DNA from 2 places in the Azospirillum sp. NS33 genome. Region 1 is predicted to be linked to the other one. Evidence: predicted binding sites of a transcription regulator. Region 1 holds the regulator's gene; the other holds the start of a gene.
The links. The regulator HrcA, encoded in region 1, represses chaperone genes, less so after heat shock. The targets are predictions, from matches to a motif close to GTTAGCACTCNCCNNNGGNGAGTGCTAAC.
Positions count from the first base shown of each region.

Region 2: the regulator HrcA is predicted to act here: its motif matches at 4,951-4,979, upstream of groES (co-chaperone GroES).

Region 1 covers NZ_BAAKJB010000001.1:223,144-231,957, reverse strand. Annotated here, with positions in the region: gene rdgB (RdgB/HAM1 family non-canonical purine NTP pyrophosphatase) at 1-398, opposite strand, end outside; gene rph (ribonuclease PH) at 473-1,189, opposite strand; gene hrcA (heat-inducible transcriptional repressor HrcA) at 1,401-2,435, shown strand; gene grpE (nucleotide exchange factor GrpE) at 2,499-3,134, shown strand; gene AC6H2I_RS01055 (DUF1848 domain-containing protein) at 3,144-4,034, opposite strand; gene AC6H2I_RS01050 (hypothetical protein) at 4,075-4,563, shown strand; gene AC6H2I_RS01045 (hypothetical protein) at 4,616-4,795, opposite strand; gene dnaK (molecular chaperone DnaK) at 5,406-7,328, shown strand; gene dnaJ (molecular chaperone DnaJ) at 7,474-8,619, shown strand; gene cysK (cysteine synthase A) at 8,732-8,814, opposite strand, start outside.
Region 2 covers NZ_BAAKJB010000024.1:83,886-92,699, reverse strand. Annotated here, with positions in the region: gene AC6H2I_RS20540 (sulfite oxidase-like oxidoreductase) at 1-36, opposite strand, end outside; gene AC6H2I_RS20535 (BaiN/RdsA family NAD(P)/FAD-dependent oxidoreductase) at 121-1,356, opposite strand; gene AC6H2I_RS20530 (LysR substrate-binding domain-containing protein) at 1,428-2,276, opposite strand; gene AC6H2I_RS20525 (tautomerase family protein) at 2,375-2,815, shown strand; gene groL (chaperonin GroEL) at 2,891-4,540, opposite strand; gene groES (co-chaperone GroES) at 4,598-4,888, opposite strand; gene AC6H2I_RS20510 (hypothetical protein) at 5,276-5,440, shown strand; gene AC6H2I_RS20505 (hypothetical protein) at 5,437-5,664, shown strand; gene AC6H2I_RS20500 (class I SAM-dependent methyltransferase) at 5,700-6,563, opposite strand; gene tsaD (tRNA (adenosine(37)-N6)-threonylcarbamoyltransferase complex transferase subunit TsaD) at 6,634-7,704, shown strand; gene AC6H2I_RS20490 (YiaD family glycine zipper/OmpA-like lipoprotein) at 7,713-8,399, opposite strand; gene AC6H2I_RS20485 (NAD(P)H-dependent glycerol-3-phosphate dehydrogenase) at 8,556-8,814, shown strand, end outside.

The DNA.
Region 1 (8,814 bases):
GCGAGGGCCAGCGCGCAAACGAAATGGGCGGAGCGGTCGGCGGCGCCGGCCAGCCCGGATTCCACCCGCTCCATGGCGGTGCGGAAGTCCTTGGCCGGCCCGGCCCACCGGGCCGAGTAGATGCCGGGCGCCCCGCCCAGCGCCGACACCGCCAGCCCGCTGTCATCGGCGAGCGCGATGTGCCCGGCCGCCGCGGCGGCGCGGGCCTTCAGTTCCGCATTCGCAACGAAACTGTCCCCGGTTTCCTCCGGCTCGGGCAGGCCGACCTCGACGCAGGACGGGAAGTGCCTCACGTAGGGGCCGAGCAGGGCGGCGATCTCGCGCACCTTGCCCGGGTTGTGGCTGGCGATGACCAGGGTGTCGCCGCTGAAGCGGCGCGGCGCGGCGGTGTCGGTCAAGCGGCGTCCCTCCTCGTCGGTTGGGTGGCGCGCGGCGGGGCGCCACGGTGTGGTCGGCGGTCGGGATGCGGCCATCAGCCGCCGAGCGCCGCCGTCTGCAGCGCCGTCAGCTCGGCCACGCCCCGGCGGGCGAGCGCCATCAACGCCTGGAACTCGGCCTCGGAAAACGGCTTCTCCTCCGCCGTGCCCTGGATTTCGACGATGCCGCCGCGGCCGGTGAGAACGAAGTTGGCGTCGGCCTGGGCGTTGGAATCCTCGGCGTAGTCGAGATCGAGCACCGCGGTCTGCTTGAACAGGCCGCACGACACCGCCGCCACGCTGTCGGTCAGCGGCATGCGCTTGACCGCGCCGATCTGCATCAGGTGCTGGAAGGCGAGGTGCAGCGCCACGTAGCTGCCGGTGATGGCGGCGGTGCGGGTGCCGCCGTCGGCCTGCAGCACGTCGCAGTCCACCTTGATCTGCACCTCGCCCATGGCGGCGCGGTCGGTGACGGCGCGCAGGGCGCGGCCGATCAGCCGCTGGATCTCCTGTGTGCGTCCGGTCTGGCGGCCCCGCGCCGCCTCGCGGTCGGTGCGCGAATGGGTGGAGCGCGGCAGCATGCCGTACTCCGCGGTCACCCAGCCCAGGCCGGTGTTCTTGAGGAAGCGCGGCACCCCGTCGTCGACGCTGGCGGTGCACAGCACGTGGGTGTCGCCGAAGCGGACGAGGCAGGAGCCTTCGGCGTACTTGGAGAAGCCGGGCTCCAGGGAGACGGGGCGGAGCTGGTCGGTGGCACGGCCGGAGGGGCGCATGGCGGGGGGTCCAGGCGGGTTGTTGACGGGCCGGCAAGCTATCCCCTCGGCGGGGCCGGCGTCCAGCGGCGCGGCGCGTCCTGCCGGATGCCACCGCGCCCGGTGGCCCGCCCGCATTGATTCGTTTACCGCTTCTGCCTAAATTCGGAAGCCGCGCGACGGACCGCCCGCCCGGGCGGTGCGTGGCGCGCCCGGGGATGCGGCAGGCACCATGATCAGCGAGTTGAACCAGCGATCGCGCGAGATCTTCCGGCTCATCGTCGACGCCTATGTGGAGTCGGGCGAGCCCGTGGGCTCGCGCACGATTTCGCGCCGGCTCGGCGTGAGCCTGTCGCCGGCCACCATCCGCAACGTCATGGCGGATCTGGAGGAGCAGGGGCTGCTCTACGCCCCCCATGCCTCGGCCGGGCGCATCCCCACCGACGCCGGCTTGCGCCTGTTCGTCGACGGTCTGCTGGAGATCGGCTCCCTGGCCGAGGACGAGCGCGAGGCCATCGAGGCCAAGTGCCACGCCGCCGGGCGCTCCCTGCCCGACGCCCTGGCGGAGGCCTCGTCCATGCTGTCGGGCCTGTCGCACTGCGCCGGCCTGGTGCTGGCGCCCAAGACCGACCGGCCGCTCAAGCACATCGAGTTCGTCTCCCTGGGTCCCGGCCGCGCCCTGGTGGTGCTGGTCAACGAAGACGGCCTGGTGGAGAACCGGGTGGTCGAGGTGCCCATGGGGCTGCCCGGCTCGACCCTGCGCATGGCCTCCAACTACCTCACCGCCAAGCTGGTCGGGCGCACCCTGGACGAGGCCCGCCAGGAGGTCCGAACCGAGATCGAGAGCCAGCGCACCGAGCTGGACGAACTGTCGCGCCGCGTCGTCGAGGCCGGCCTGGCGACCTGGGCCGGCAGCCGCGGCGACGGCCAGCTGATCGTCCGCGGCCAGTCGCGGCTGCTGCAGGACGTGACCGCGCTCTCCGACCTGGAGCGGGTGCGCACCCTGTTCGAGGCGCTGGAGACCAAGGAGGCGATGCTGCGGCTGATCGACGCCACCGGCAAGGGCGACGGGGTGCAGATCTTCATCGGGGCGGAGAACGTGCTGTTCGGCCACACCGGCTGCTCGCTGATCATCTCCCCGTTCCAGAACAGCCGCGACCACGTGATCGGCGCCATCGGCGTGATCGGCCCGACCCGCATCAACTACGCCCGCATCATTCCGCTGGTGGACTACACGGCCAAGGTGATCGGCCGCCTCGTCGGCTAGGGCACCGCCGCCCACCCCCTTTCCTTCGACCGCACACGCGCAACACCTGACCTGAGAGACATCATGAGCGACCCCGACAAGAAGCCCACCGACGCCGACATCGGAAGCAACGGCCCGTCCGCCGACACCGCCGGCACGGACTCGCCGGCGCCGTCCGCCGACACCGGTGCGGCGCCCGCCGCGGGGCCGGCGGAGCGCATCGCCGGCCTCGAGGCCGAGGTGGCCGGTCTCAAGGACCAGGTGCTGCGCGCCATGGCCGAAGCCGAGAACACCCGCCGCCGGGCCCAGCGCGAGCGCGAAGACGCGACGAAGTTCGCGGTGTCGAGCTTTGCCAAGGAGCTGGTGAGCGTGGCCGACAACCTGCGCCGGGCGCTGGACGCGGTGCCGCCCGAGGGGCGCGAGCACGACGAGATGCTCAAAGGGCTGGCGGTCGGCGTCGAAGCCACGGAGCGCCAGCTGCTGGCCGCCTTCGAACGCGCCGGCATCCGCAAGCTGGAGCCCCAGGGCGAGGTGTTCGACCCGAACTTCCACCAGGTGATGTTCGAGATCGAGAACACCGGCCATCCCGCCGGCACCATCGTCCAGGTCCTCCAGTCGGGCTACACCATCCATGGCCGGCTGCTGCGCGAGGCGATGGTCGGCGTCGCCAAGGGCGGCGCCGAGGAGAGCGGCGGGCAGCGCGTCGACACCCGCGCCTGACCGCCGGCCTCACCGCGGCGGCGGGGTGAAGAGGAACGCCCCGGCCGGGTCGTGCGCCTTGAACCGCGCCGCCGCGCGCGCCCGGTCGGCCACCGCGTAGCAGTAGACGCACCCGTGCGGACAGGTGTCGTAGGCGCCGATGTCCCGGCTTTCCGCGCACAGGCATCCCGGACGGTTGCCGCGGGTGCGCGCGGCGAGCGGGCGACCGGCCACGTCGGCGAGCCGCGCGGCGTCGACGCAGCGCGCCGGCGCCGCGCCGCTGCCGTCCAGCAGGTCGGGCTGGGTGCACACGGTCAAGGTCATGCCGTGCCCGGCCGCCAGGCCGGCGAGGTCGGCCAGCAGCGCCCGCTTCTCCGCGGCGCCGGGATCGCGCCAGGCGAAGCCGTGGGCCGCCGCCGCGGCGTCGAGGTTGCGGGCGGTCTTGCGGTAGGGCTGCAGGAAGGAGACGACCACCTCGTCGCAGGCACCGTCCAGGGCGGCGGCGAGGCGGGCGAACGTGGCGCGGTGCCAGTCCGGCGGTGTCACGCTGGTGACGGCGACCGGGTCGTAGCGCCACACCGCGGCGCGCGGTCCCCGGCGCCGGCGCAACGCCCGGATCTGCTCCACCGCCAGCTCCGGGGCGATCACCGACCGTTCCAGGGGGCGGGGCAGGGCGGTGACGCTGTACTGGACCACGTAGGGCAGGCCCAGCCCCTCCACGGCGTCGAGACCGGCGGCGAAGGGGCCGAGGTTGCGGGTCCAGAAGACGAAGCCGTCCACGGCGGACGGGGTGAGGTCGACCCGCACCGGCCGGCCGCCGTAGGGATTGGCGACGCAGGCGAACCCCGCCTCCAGGCGCCGGAGGAACCAGGCGCCGTAGAAGGCGGGAATGTCGGTGCGGTAGCTGGCGGAAACGATCATCGGCCGGGGCGCACGGGGATACGGAGAGGGAACCCAGGATATGGGCGGACGGACGGGGTGGCGCAGCGTGGAATGGGACGGCCGGGTGCGGTTCGCCATCCCGCCGCAGTGGACCGCGGGTGCAGAGACGGTGGAAGGCCAGGCGGTCGCCGTGTTCCGCCCCCCCGCCGGCGGCGCCGGCACGCTGCGGGTGCTGGCCGACGAGCGCACGCCGCGCGGGGGCGAAACGGCCGCGGCGCTCCTCCACGAGCTGGCGATGCGGTTCGTGCGGCCGGACGACCCCCGGGTCGCCGACCGCGCGGTGGAGCGGCGGGCCGATGGCGCGACCCTGGCCCTGGCCGTCCTGGTGGGCGAGGAGGACGGCGTGGCCGAAAGCCACTACCTGTGGTTCCTGGGCGCCGAGCGCGGCGACCGGGCGTCGGTCGCCATGTTCAGCTTCGCCCTGGCCGCGTCCTGCGACGGGCGCGAGCCCTATGTGGCGACGGTGGCGGCGCTCGACGCGGCGATCCGCGGCGCGGTGCTGCTCTGACCCGGGCGTCGCGCCACGCGGTCGTCGGGCCCGCGGGCGCCGCCGCCGGTGGTCAGCAGTGGCCGACGTCGCCGGCGAAATAACGGTCGAACGGGGTCGCTTTGGGCTCTCCCAGGGCCGCTTCCTCGGCCGCCAGGGCGGCCAGCCCGATGAAGCGGGCAAGGTCGTCCAGCTCGCTCTTCGCGGCGTCGGTCTTCAGGCTGTCCAGGCAGGACTTGATGGCAAGAGCCACCCCGCGCCGATCTTCCTTCATCGTCGTCACCCCATGAAGCCGTTGCTTTTCAGACCGGCGCCTGTCGGCTCGGTCACGTCCCCGGGACATGCCTGCGATCGAGCCGCACCGTTGCGTATACCATGAATCGCTGACCGGTTCACCACGGGATTCATGAATCCGCCAGTAAAGAGCGCGGCACGGAAGTCCTTGTGACCTCGAAGCATCCACCGAACATTGTTAATGAAAGGTTAAGCGCGGTAACCGGCCACCGATTCTCGCTCCCTCTACTGTCGCGAGGTGACCCTCCATCATACCCGCGTGTGAATATCGGGATATATACCACGCATCTCTTCGGATGGTTGGGGTTCGCCTGGGAGGCGAGCGGTCTCGCGGCGCCGATGCCGGTGGCTGCTCCGGCGCCCGGCAACGCACGCCGGCGCCGCGCGCGCGGAACGGCCCGCGGAACGGACGGGGCGTTGCACGCGCTACCCGACCTGCCTATATCTCCCGCGAACCGTCGCAATTCACCCATCGTTCCTTCGACCCCCTTTCCACCGAACACGAACGGGGACCCGGGCGGTGCCGGTTCGAAGGGCCGCCCCGGATCTGCCGGAACACAGAGGTAGACATGAGCAAAGTCATTGGAATCGACCTCGGCACCACGAACTCCTGCGTCGCCGTCATGGACGGCAGCGCCGCCAAGGTGATCGAGAACGCCGAGGGAGCGCGCACCACGCCGTCGATGGTCGCCTTCGCCCAGAACGGCGAGCGGCTGGTCGGCCAGCCGGCCAAGCGCCAGGCGGTCACCAACCCGGAGAACACGTTCTTCGCGATCAAGCGCCTGATTGGCCGCCGCTACAACGATCCGTTGACCGAGAAGGACAAGGGCCTGGTGCCCTACAAGATCATCGGCGGCGACAACGGCGACGCCTGGGTCGAGTCGTTCGACAAGAAGTACAGCCCGAGCCAGATCAGCGCCTTCATCCTCGGCAAGATGAAGGAAACCGCGGAGAACTTCCTGGGCGAGAAGGTCACCCAGGCGGTCATCACCGTGCCGGCGTACTTCAACGACGCCCAGCGCCAGGCCACCAAGGACGCCGGCAAGATCGCCGGGCTCGAGGTGCTGCGCATCATCAACGAGCCGACGGCCGCCGCCCTGGCCTACGGGCTGGAGAAGAAGGGCAGCGGCACCATCGCCGTGTACGACCTGGGCGGCGGCACCTTCGACGTCTCCGTCCTGGAGATCGGCGACGGCGTGTTCGAGGTGAAGTCGACCAACGGCGACACCTTCCTCGGCGGCGAGGACTTCGACGCCCGGGTCATCGAGTACCTGGCCGACGAGTTCAAGAAGGAGCAGGGCATCGACCTGCGCAAGGACCGTCTCGCCCTGCAGCGCCTCAAGGAGGCTGCCGAGAAGGCGAAGATCGAGCTCAGCGCGGCGATGCAGACCGAGGTCAATCTGCCCTTCATCACCGCCGACCAGTCCGGACCGAAGCACCTCAACATCAAGCTGACCCGCGCCAAGCTCGAGGCCCTGGTCGACGACCTGATCCAGCGCACCATGGGCCCCTGCCAGGCCGCCCTGAAGGACGCCGGGCTCAAGGCGAGCGAGATCGACGAGGTCATCCTGGTCGGCGGCATGACCCGCATGCCCAAGGTCTTCGACGCGGTGAAGCAGTTCTTCGGGCGTGAGCCGCACCGCGGCGTCAACCCGGACGAGGTGGTCGCCATCGGCGCCGCCATCCAGGGCGGCGTGCTCAAGGGCGAGGTCAAGGACGTCCTGCTCCTCGACGTCACCCCGCTCAGCCTGGGCATCGAGACCCTGGGCGGCGTGTTCACCCGCCTGATCGACCGCAACACGACGATCCCGACGAAGAAGAGCCAGGTGTTCTCGACCGCCGAGGACAACCAGACCGCGGTGACCATCCGCGTCTTCCAGGGCGAGCGCGAGATGGCCGCCGACAACAAGATGCTGGGCCAGTTCGACCTGGTCGGCATCCCGTCGGCGCCGCGCGGCGTGCCGCAGGTCGAGGTCACGTTCGACATCGACGCCAACGGCATCGTCAACGTCGGCGCCAAGGACAAGGCCACGGGCAAGGAGCAGCAGATCCGCATCCAGGCCTCCGGCGGCCTGTCCGACACCGACATCCAGAAGATGGTGAAGGACGCCGAGGCGCACGCCGAGGAGGACAAGAAGCGGCGTGAAATGGTCGACGCCCGCAACCACGCCGACGCCCTGATCCACACCACCGAGCGGACCATCAAGGAGGGCGGCGACAAGATCCCGGCCGCCGACAAGGAGGCCGCGGAGAAGGCCGTGGCCGAGCTGAAGGCCGCCATGGAGGGTGACGAGCCGGCCGCGGTGAAGGCCAAGACCGACGCCCTGGCCCAGGCCTCCATGCGTCTCGGCGAGGCCATGTACAAGGCCGGCGAGGGCGAGGCGGCCAGCGGCGGCGAAGGCCCCGGCGCCGGTGCCGCCGGCCAGGGCGAGCCGGGCGTGGTCGACGCCGACTTCGAGGAAGTCGACGACGACAAGAAGAAGTCGGCCTGAGCCGGCGGCGGCCCCCCCGGGGCCGCGCGACACCCCGCGTTCCGCCCGCACCCCCCCCGGCCGACCCGGGGGGTGCGGGCGGGGCAGGGCGGCCGGCGGGGCCGCCCGGACCGGCTGTTCCTAGAGGCGAGGCGCTCGAAGGCCCATGGCGAAACAGGACTATTACGAATTGCTCGGCGTCGCCAAGACCGCCAGCCCCGACGAGCTGAAGAAGGCGTATCGCAAGCTGGCGATGCAGCACCACCCCGACCGCAATCCCGGGGACGCCGAGGCCGAGCAGAAGTTCAAGGAGATCAACGAGGCCTACGACGTCCTCAAGGACGACCAGAAGCGCTCGGCCTACGACCGCTTCGGCCACGCCGCCTTCGAGGGCGGCCGGCCCGGCGCCGGCGGTGCCGCCGGCGGCTTCGGCGGCTTCGACTTCGGCGGCGGGTTCGCCGACATCTTCGACGAGATGTTCGGCGAGTTCATGGGCGGCCGGCGCGGCGCGGGCGGCGCCTCGGGCCGCGGCCAGGATCTCCGCTTCAACCTCGAGATCACGCTGGAGGAGGCCTTCAAGGGCTCCCAGTCGTCCGTCCGGGTGCCGACCTCGGTGCTGTGCGAGGGCTGCAACGGCTCCGGTGCGGCGGCCGGCACCCAGCCGATCACCTGCCCGACCTGCGCGGGCCATGGCAAGGTGCGGGCGCAGCAGGGATTCTTCACCATCGAGCGGACCTGCCCGGCGTGCCACGGCCAGGGCCGGATCATCAAGGACGCCTGCAAGGCCTGCGGCGGCGCCGGCCGCCAGCGCAAGGAGAAGACGCTGCAGGTCAACATCCCCGCGGGCGTCGAGGACGGGACGCGCATCCGCCTCGCCGGCGAGGGCGAGGCCGGGCTGCGGGGGGCGCCGCCGGGCGACCTCTACATCTTCCTGGCGGTGGCGCCGCACCCGCTGTTCCAGCGCGACGGCGCCAACGTCCACTGCCGGGTGCCCATCCCGATGGTGACGGCGATCCTGGGCGGCAACGTCGAGGTGCCGACCATCGACGGGTCGCGCGCCAAGATCGCCGTGCCCTCGGGCACCCAGACCGGCCACCAGTTCCGCCTGAAGGGCAAGGGCATGTCGGTGCTGCGCAGCCCGCACCGGGGCGACATGTACATCCAGGCGGTGGTGGAAACCCCGGTCAACCTGACGAAGCGCCAGACCGAGTTGCTGAGGGAGTTCGAGAAGGCGGGCAAGGAGGGCAGCCACCCCCAGTCCGAGGGCTTCTTCGCCAAGGTCAAGGAGCTGTGGGAGGACTTGAAGGAGTAGGCGCACCGCGCCGCCGCGCCCCCATCGGAAAAGCCCCTCGCGCCGGCCGGCGGAGGGGCTTTTCCGTGTCGCCGGACCGCTGCGCCCGCCCCCGGTGGGGCGGGCGGCCCGGTCACTCCAGCCCTTCGAACAGGGCGGTGGACAGGTAGCGCTCGGCAAAGGACGGCAGGATGGCGACGATCAGCTTGCCGGCGT
Region 2 (8,814 bases), on a different contig from region 1:
GGTGTCGATCAGCTTGCGGTTGATGTCGTCGGACATGCCGGCTCCTTCTGCTGGCGGGACCAGCGTCCAGGGTCCTGTGGAGAAACGGACGATCGGACGCGGGTGCGGTGTGTCAATGCGTCAGGGCGCGTCCGGCATGCGGTCCGCCAACCAGCCGGCCACCCCCGCGGCGGCGCGCACCCCGCTGGCGAAGCACGCCTGCAGCAGGTAGCCGCCGGTCGGTGCCTCCCAGTCCAGCATCTCGCCGGCGACGAACAGGCCGGGCCGCGCCGTCACCATCAGCCCGTCGTCGACCGCGTCGAAGGGCACGCCGCCGGCGCTGGAGATCGCTCGTTCGATCGGCCGCACCCCGGTGACCACCACGGACAGGGACTTCAGCTGTTCGGCCAGGGCCGCGGCATCGCCCAGCGCGTCCCGCGGCGCGCACTCGCGCAGCAGGGCCGCGCGCACCCCGGTCAGGGAGAACGCCTTCCGCAGGAAGGTGGCGAGGGACTCGGCGCCACGCCGCGCCGCGCGGCGGCGCACGGTCTCGGCCGGCAGGTCCGGCAGCAGGTCGAGGGTGAGCGTCGCCCACCCCTCCCGCGCCACCGCGTCGCGCAGCGGCGCGCCCAGGGCGTAGACGGCACCGCCCTCGATCCCGGTGGCGGTGACCACGAACTCGCCCTTGACCCGCCGCCCGTCCAGCGTCAGCGCCACCGGCTTGACCGGCTGCCCCTCGAAGCGCGCGCGCAGGTGGTCCGACCACGGCACCTCGACGCCGACATTGGCCGGCCGCAACGGGGCGACGGCCACGCCGTGCGCCTCCAGCAGGCCGGTCCACGCGCCGTCGGACCCGGTGCGCGGCCAGCTCGCGCCGCCCAGCGCCAGAACCACCGCCCGCGCCCGCACCGTCACCGTGCCGGCCCCGCTCTCCAGGCGCAGGGCGCCGGACTCGTCCCAGCCGGTCCAGCGGTGGCGGGCATGGCGCACCACGCCCAGGGCGTCGAGCCGGCCCAGCCACGCCCGGACCAGGGTCGAGGCCTTCATCTGCACCGGGAAGATGCGGCCGGACGTGCCGACGAAGGTCTCCACCCCCAGACCCGCCGCCCAGCCGCGCAGGTCCGCCGGGGAAAAATCCGCCAGCCAGCCGGCGATCACCGGGGCGGCGGCGCCGTAGCGCCGGACGAAGGCGTCGTGCGGCTCGCCGTGGGTGAGGTTCAGCCCGCCGCGCCCGGCCAGCAGCAGCTTGCGCGCCGGCGTGGGCATGCGGTCGAACACCCGCACCGTCCGCCCCTGGCCGGCCAGACGCTCCGCCGCCATCAGGCCCGCCGGGCCGGCGCCGATCACCGCGACGTCGCATTCGAGAAGTGGGGGCACGGGACGGGTCCTTTGCATCGGTCGCGACGGAACGGGCGCGGCCGACAGGGCAGCGCCGCGGCGCCGTGGTGTCAAGGGGCGAAGGGGGCCCTCGCCAAGGCATCGTCGACCAGGGCGGCGAGGGCCGTCGCCGCAGGGCCGCGGTGCGCGGTCGCAACCCGGTACGTCACGGCGGGCAGCGGCGGCAGGCCCGCGCCGGCACCGAGGGCCGCCACCCCCTCGCCGACGATCGCCGCGGTGCGGCAGGTGAGGCCCAGCCCGCCGCGCACCGCGGCCGTCATCCCCGACAGGCTGGGCGTCGTCACCGCGATCCGCCAGGGCCGGCCGGCGGCCTCCAACGCCGCCAGCGCGGCGTCGCGGAAGCGACAGGGCGGGTCGAGCAGGGCCAGCGGCAGCGTCGGCCGCGCCGCCAGCGCCGGGTCGCCCAGCCACATCATGGCAAGACGGTGCGCCGATCCCGCGGCGCCGCCGCCGACGGTCACCGCCACGTCCAGCCGGCCCTGGGACAACGCCTCGTCCAGGCTTCGCGAACCGGCCACCCGGACGTCCAGGGTCGCCTCCGGATGGGCGCGCGCGAAGCGGGCGAGCGCGCCGGGCAGCAGGGTGTCGGCGACGTCCTGGACCACGCCGATGCGGACCGGTCCGGCGACGGGTTCGGCCATCATGGCCGCGACCAGATCGCCATGGGCGTCGAGCATGCGGCGGGCGTGCGCCAGGAACAGGTCGCCCGCCGCCGTGAGCTTCAGGGTGCGCCCGTCGCGCGCCAGCAGCGTCCGCCCGAGCCCCTCCTGAAGGCGGCGGAGCTGGAGGCTGACCGCCGGCTGGGTGCGGCCGATCCGGTCGGCGGCCCGGGTCACGGTCCCGGTCTCGGCCACGGCGACGAAGGAGCGGATGAGGTCGAGGGGGATGTCGGATGCCATCCATAAGGATGGCATATGGGAAATATCAGAACTATTAAATTTTCATTGGAGGAGCGGCGCGCCAGGGTGGTCCGACACCCACAGGACAGGAGGTTCCGATGCCGTTTCTCCGCATCACCCTACACGGCGCGCCGGCGGGCCCCGACGCCGACGCGCGCCTCGCCGCCGAGGCGACCGGCCTGGTCGCCCGGACGCTGGGCAAGCGGCCCGAGGTGACGTCGGTGCTGGTCGAACGCCCCCGGGCGGTGTGGAGCATCGGCGCCGTGCCGGTGGCGGTGGCCGCCCACGCCGAGGTGTGGATCACCGCGGGCACCAACACGGGGGCCGAGAAGGCCGCCTTCGTGGCCGAGGCGATGGCGATGCTGCGCCGCCACGCCGACGGCCTGGCCCCGGCCACCTATGTGGTGGTGCAGGAGATCGCGGCGGCCGACTGGGGCTTCGACGGCACGACTCAGGCAGCCCGTGCGGCAGCCCGTGCGGCAGCCCCCCGTGCGGCGGCGGCCGGAGCGGCGCCTGGAGTGGCGGGCCCGGCCGGCTGACCGCGCCAACGGAAAAGGGGCGCCCCCCTGCGGGAGCGCCCCCTTCCTCGCGGCCGGTGTTGCGGACGGATGGGCTTAGAAGCCCATGTCGCCCATGCCACCCATGCCGCCCATGTCGCCGCCCGGCATCGGGGCGGACTTCTTCTCGGGCTTCTCGGCGATCATCGCCTCGGTCGTGATCAGCAGGCCGGCCACCGAGGCGGCGTCCTGCAGGGCGGTGCGCACCACCTTGACCGGGTCGATGATGCCTTCGGCGACCATGTCGCAGTAGACACCCTTCTGGGCGTCGTAGCCGTAGTTCGGGTCACCCTGCTCCAGCAGCTTGCCGACGATGATCGAGCCGTCGGTGCCGGCGTTGTAGGCGATCTGACGGATCGGCGACTGCAGGGCGCGGCGCACGATGTCGACACCGACGCGCTGGTCGTCGTCGGCCGGCTTCAGGGAGTCCAGCGACTTGGCGGCGTACAGCAGCGCGGTGCCGCCGCCGGCGACGATGCCCTCCTCGACGGCCGCACGGGTGGCGTGCATGGCGTCGTCGACGCGGTCCTTGCGCTCCTTCACCTCGACCTCGGTGGCGCCGCCGACGCGGATCACGGCGACACCGCCGGCCAGCTTCGCCAGACGCTCCTGCAGCTTCTCGCGGTCGTAGTCCGAGGTGGTCTCCTCGACCTGCGCCCGGATCTGGGTGCAGCGGGCCTGGATGTCCTCCTTGGCGCCGGCGCCGTCGACGACGGTGGTGTTCTCCTTGGAGATCACGACCTTCTTGGCGGTGCCCAGCATGTCGATGGTGACGTTCTCGAGCTTGATGCCGAGGTCTTCGCTGATGACCTGGCCGCCGGTCAGGATGGCCATGTCCTCGAGCATCGCCTTGCGGCGGTCACCGAAGCCCGGCGCCTTCACGGCCGCGACCTTGAGGCCGCCGCGCAGCTTGTTGACCACCAGGGTGGCCAGGGCCTCGCCCTCGACGTCCTCGGCGATGATCAGCAGCGGACGCGACGACTGCACCACCGTCTCCAGCACCGGCAGCAGCGCCTGCAGGCCCGACAGCTTCTTCTCGTGCAGCAGGATGAACGGGTTCTCGAGATCCGCGATCATCTTGTCGGCGTTGGTGATGAAGTACGGGCTGAGGTAGCCGCGGTCGAACTGCATGCCCTCGACGACCTCGAGCTCGGTCTCGAGCGACTTGGCCTCCTCGACCGTGATGACGCCCTCGTTGCCGACCTTCTCCATGGCCTGGGCGATCATCGCGCCGATGTCGGCCTCGCCGTTGGCGGAGATGGTGCCCACCTGGGCGATCTCGGCGTTGGTGGTGACCTTCTTGGCGCGCGCCTTGATGTCGTTGACCACGGCCTCGACCGCCATGTCGACGCCGCGCTTCAGGTCCATCGGGTTCATGCCGGCGGCCACCGCCTTGACGCCCTCGCGGACGATGGCCTGGGCGAGAACGGTCGCCGTGGTGGTGCCGTCGCCGGCCAGGTCGTTCGTCTTCGACGCGACCTCACGCACCATCTGGGCGCCCATGTTCTCGAACTTGTCGGCGAGCTCGATCTCCTTGGCGACGGTGACGCCGTCCTTGGTGATGCGCGGGGCGCCGAACGACTTCTCGATGACCACGTTGCGGCCCTTCGGGCCCAGCGTCACCTTCACAGCGTCGGCCAGGATGTCCACGCCGCGCAGCATCTTGTCACGGGCGGCGGTGGAGAACTTGACGTCCTTGGCAGCCATTGCTCGATTCCTTTGAATTCTTCAGTCGGTTGGACGGTCAGGAACAGCAGAGGCGACTCAGGCCTCGATGATGCCCATGACGTCGGATTCCTTCATGATCAGGAAATCCTCGCCGTCGATCTTCACCTCGGTACCGGACCACTTGCCGAACAGGATGCGGTCGCCAGCCTTGACGTCGAGCGCGACCACCTTGCCGCTCTCGTCGCGGGCGCCCGGGCCGACGGCGACGATCTCGCCTTCCTGCGGCTTCTCCTTGGCGGTGTCGGGGATGATGATCCCGCCCTTGGTCTTGGTGTCGGACTCCAGACGCTTGACGACGACGCGGTCGTGCAGCGGACGGAACTTCATGATGCTTGCCTCCTGGGTGAACTAAGGCGCTTTAAGGAATGCAGAGCCGGGTGGCGGGTGGTGTTAGCACTCTGCCCCGGTGAGTGCCAGACAGCTAATGGAGTACCGAGGCGGATTCAAGGGCGTCGTGTGCCGAAATCCGCGCCGGTGCCGCGCCAGCCTGCCTCGAAAACAGACAACATATTGATAAGGCGTGAAAAAAGATCGCCTCGTCAGGGGCGGAGCGCGGCGCGGTGGGGGCCGCGGTGAGCGCCCGGTCCGCGCGGCGGAAAAATCGGTGCCCGTGTGACCGCCGTCACAGCCCGCGACCCAGGAGATGTATACAATTTTATGAAATTACGTCACATCGCCCGGACCCCGCGTCCGGCCAGCCGGAGGGGGACGCCGATGGGCGAGGGGAGACAGGACGTCCACAGGATGCTGGCCGAGGACGGGGGTGCCGACCTGTGGCTGGCCGAGGTGGTGCTGGAGTTCGCGACCCTGGCCGGGCTGTTCGCCCTGCTGTCCGGCCTGCTCTTCCTGGCCCAGGCGCTGCGGGACATGCCGGCATGACCGCGGACCCGCCACCGCATCGCGACCGGCCGACGGCGGACTGGCCCGGCCCGGCGCGGCGCGGTGCGGACCGGGACGACGCGCCCCGGCAAGGGGAGACGGACCGCCCGGACCGGACCGCGGCCTCGGCCGAAGCCGTCCTGGCGGTGGCGACGGTGGGTGGGTTGCTCGCCCTTGTCGCCGCCTTGGCCTATATCCTGCGCGTGTACGGCGTCTTCGGATAGGGCCGCGCCGGTGGCGTGTGGCGTGTGGCCCGCGGTCAGGCCCGGCGCGCGGTGACGACGATGCGGCGGCTGGCCGTCGACCAGTCGGAATCCTCGAAATCGCCGGCGATGCGCTCGACCGTGAATCCGGCGTCGGCCAGCATCGTGGCGATGTCGTCGCGGAACACCATCCGCCAGTGGAACCCGTACTCGGCCACGACGATGCGCCCGTCCTCGAGCATCTCCTCGTACACGCCGTAGATCCGCTGGCGCTGGTCGGCGTCCACGGCGCCGTGCATGGAGTGCCGGACGTAGCTGTTGCCGGTGACCGGGTTGCGCCGCGGCTCGGAGATCGCCGGCCGGGTCTGCGCCGCGGCCGGCAGCAGCAGCGGGTTCATCAGATCCAGCGCGAGCACCCCGCCGGGCGCCATGTGGGCGCCCAGCGCCGCCAGGGTGCGCCGCTGGGCGTCGGCCTCCGGGATCAGCATCAGGACGTTGAACGGCATGGCCGCGAAGACGAGGTCGCGGCGCGGCAGGTCGAGGGCGGCGGCGTCCTGGCACACCACGTGGACGCGCGCCCGAACCGCCGCGTCCTCGCGGGCCAGCTTGGCGCGGAGTTGGTCCAGCATGGCCGGCGACACGTCGACGGCGTAGACCTCCAGCCCCGCCCGGGCCAACGGGATGGCGAGCCGGCCGGTGCCGCAACCGACCTCCACCACCGGTCCGGGGCGCGCCGCCACGGCCGCCCGCCGGGCCACCTCGGTGCGGGCCGCGTCCTTGTAGAAGGCGATGTCGCCGAGGACGGTGAGGCGGGCGAGGCGGGCCACCACCTCGGCCCGGACCTCGCCGTCCTCCAGGGACGGGAACTCGGCGTCGTAATAGCGGATCGCGGCGTCGCTGGCCGGAACCCCCTTGTTCATCGTCTCCTGCCCTCCGCGGCCGCCGGCAAGACCCTATACCAGCCCTCCGGAAAACCGCTAGTGTGCCGCCATGATCGTTCTCGGCATCGAAACCAGCTGCGACGAGACCGCCGCGGCGGTGGTCACCGACGCCCGCGCCATCCGCGCCGACGTGGTTCTGTCGCAGATCGCCGACCACACGCCCTATGGCGGCGTCGTGCCGGAGGTGGCGGCGCGCGCCCACCTCGACCACCTGGACGGGCTGATCCGCCGCGCCCTGGACGAGGCCGGGGTCGGGCTGGGCGACCTGGACGCGGTGGCGGCGACCGGCGGGCCCGGGCTGATCGGCGGGGTCATCGTCGGCGTGCTGACCGCCAAGGCCATCTGCGCCGCCCGCGATCTCCCCTTCATCGCCGTCAACCACCTGGAGGGCCACGCCCTCACGGCCCGGCTCACCGACGGGGTGGCGTTCCCCTACCTCCTGCTGCTGGTGTCGGGCGGGCACTGCCAGCTGCTGATGGTCGAGGGGGTGGGGCGCTACCGCCGCCTCGGCACCACCATCGACGACGCGGTGGGCGAGGCGTTCGACAAGACCGCCAAGCTGATCGGCCTCGGCTACCCCGGCGGGCCGCGGGTCGAGGCCGCCGCCGCCGCCGGCGATCCCGGCCGCTTCGCCTTCCCCAGGCCGATGCTCGGCCGGCCGGGCTGCGACTTCTCGTTCTCCGGCCTCAAGGCGGCGGTGCGCCGCACGGTGGAGGAGCTGCCCGGCCCGCTGAGCGATGCCGACCGCGGCGATCTCGCGGCCGGCTTCCAGGCGGCGGTGACCGACGTGATGGCCGACCGCTGCCGCCGCGCCATCCGCCTGTTCCGCGAGGCGCATCCCCAGGGCGGGGTCCTGGTGGTGGCCGGCGGCGTCGCCGCCAACCGTGCCCTGCGGGCCCGACTGGCGGAGCTGGCGGCGGCGGAGGGCCTGCCCTTCGTGGCGCCGCCGCTGCGGCTGTGCACCGACAACGCGGCGATGATCGCGTGGGCCGGTGTCGAGCGGCTGCGCCTCGGCCAGACCGACCCGCTCGACTTCGCGCCGCGCCCGCGCTGGCCCCTCGACCCCACGGCGCGACCGGCCCTCGGCCGGCCCGACGTGGGGGCGGGGGTCAAGGCCTGACCCGGAGCCTACGCCGTCGGCTGCTCGAAGGGGTTCACCCGGATCTCGACCCGGCGGTTCATGGCCCGGCCTTCGTCGGTGGTGTTGTCGGCGACCGGGTTGGCCTCGCCCATGCCGGCGGTGAGGATGCGGGCGGGCTGCACGCCGCGGCTGATCAGGAAGTCGGCGACGGCGCTGGCGCGCTGCTGCGACAGGGTCTTGTTGTAGGTGTCGGCGCCGCTGGCGTCGGTGAAGCCGATGATGTCGATGGTGGTCTTCGGGTTGGCGGACAGCACCCGCGCCACCTCGTTCAGCGACTGCTGCGCCTGGGGCAACAGGGTCGCGGAATCGTGGGCGAAGGTGACGCCGCTGGGCACCGTCAGGACGATCGTCTCCTGCTGGCGCTGCACGGCGACCGGCGTGCCGGCCAGCTCCTGGCGGAGCTGCTGCTCCTGGCTGTCCATATAGTAGCCGGCCGCACCGCCGGCCAGCGCACCGATGCCGGCGCCGATGAGGGCGCGCTGGCGCTGGTCGACGGCGTCGTCGCCCGACAGGGCGCCCAGCGCGGCGCCGCCCAGGGCCCCCAGCAGCGCGCCGCCGCCGGTGTTGCCGAAGCCGCCCTGCTGCTGGCCTGAGCCCGTCTGGGTGCAGCCGGCGAGCGCGGTGGCCAGGGCGCCGGCGACCAGGGTGGCGGTGAGGGTTTTGCGGTGCAGCATGTGTGTCTCCGTTCTTTCGGTCCGCCCGGGACGATCGGCGGACTGTGAGGTACAACGCATGAGACGCCGGTTTGTTTTGCGGAGCCCGGGCGGCTCGCCTATCCATAGCCGGCGGGACGGCGGCCCGGGGCTGCGAGGACAAGGGGAGGGACGGCCATGACGGAGTGCGTTCGGCGGGTCGGCGTCGTCGGCGCCGGCGCCTGGGGCACGGCCCTGGCGCTGGCGGCGCTGCGCGCCGGCCGGGAAACGGTGCTGTGGGCCCGCGAGGCGGCGGTGGTCGACGCCGTCGCGCAGCGCCGCGAGAACCCCGACTACCTGCCCGGCGTGCCGCTTCCCGACGCGCTCCGGGCGACCGCCGATCTGGCGGACCTCGCCACCTGCGACGCCGTGCTGCTGGTCGCGCCGGCGCAGCACC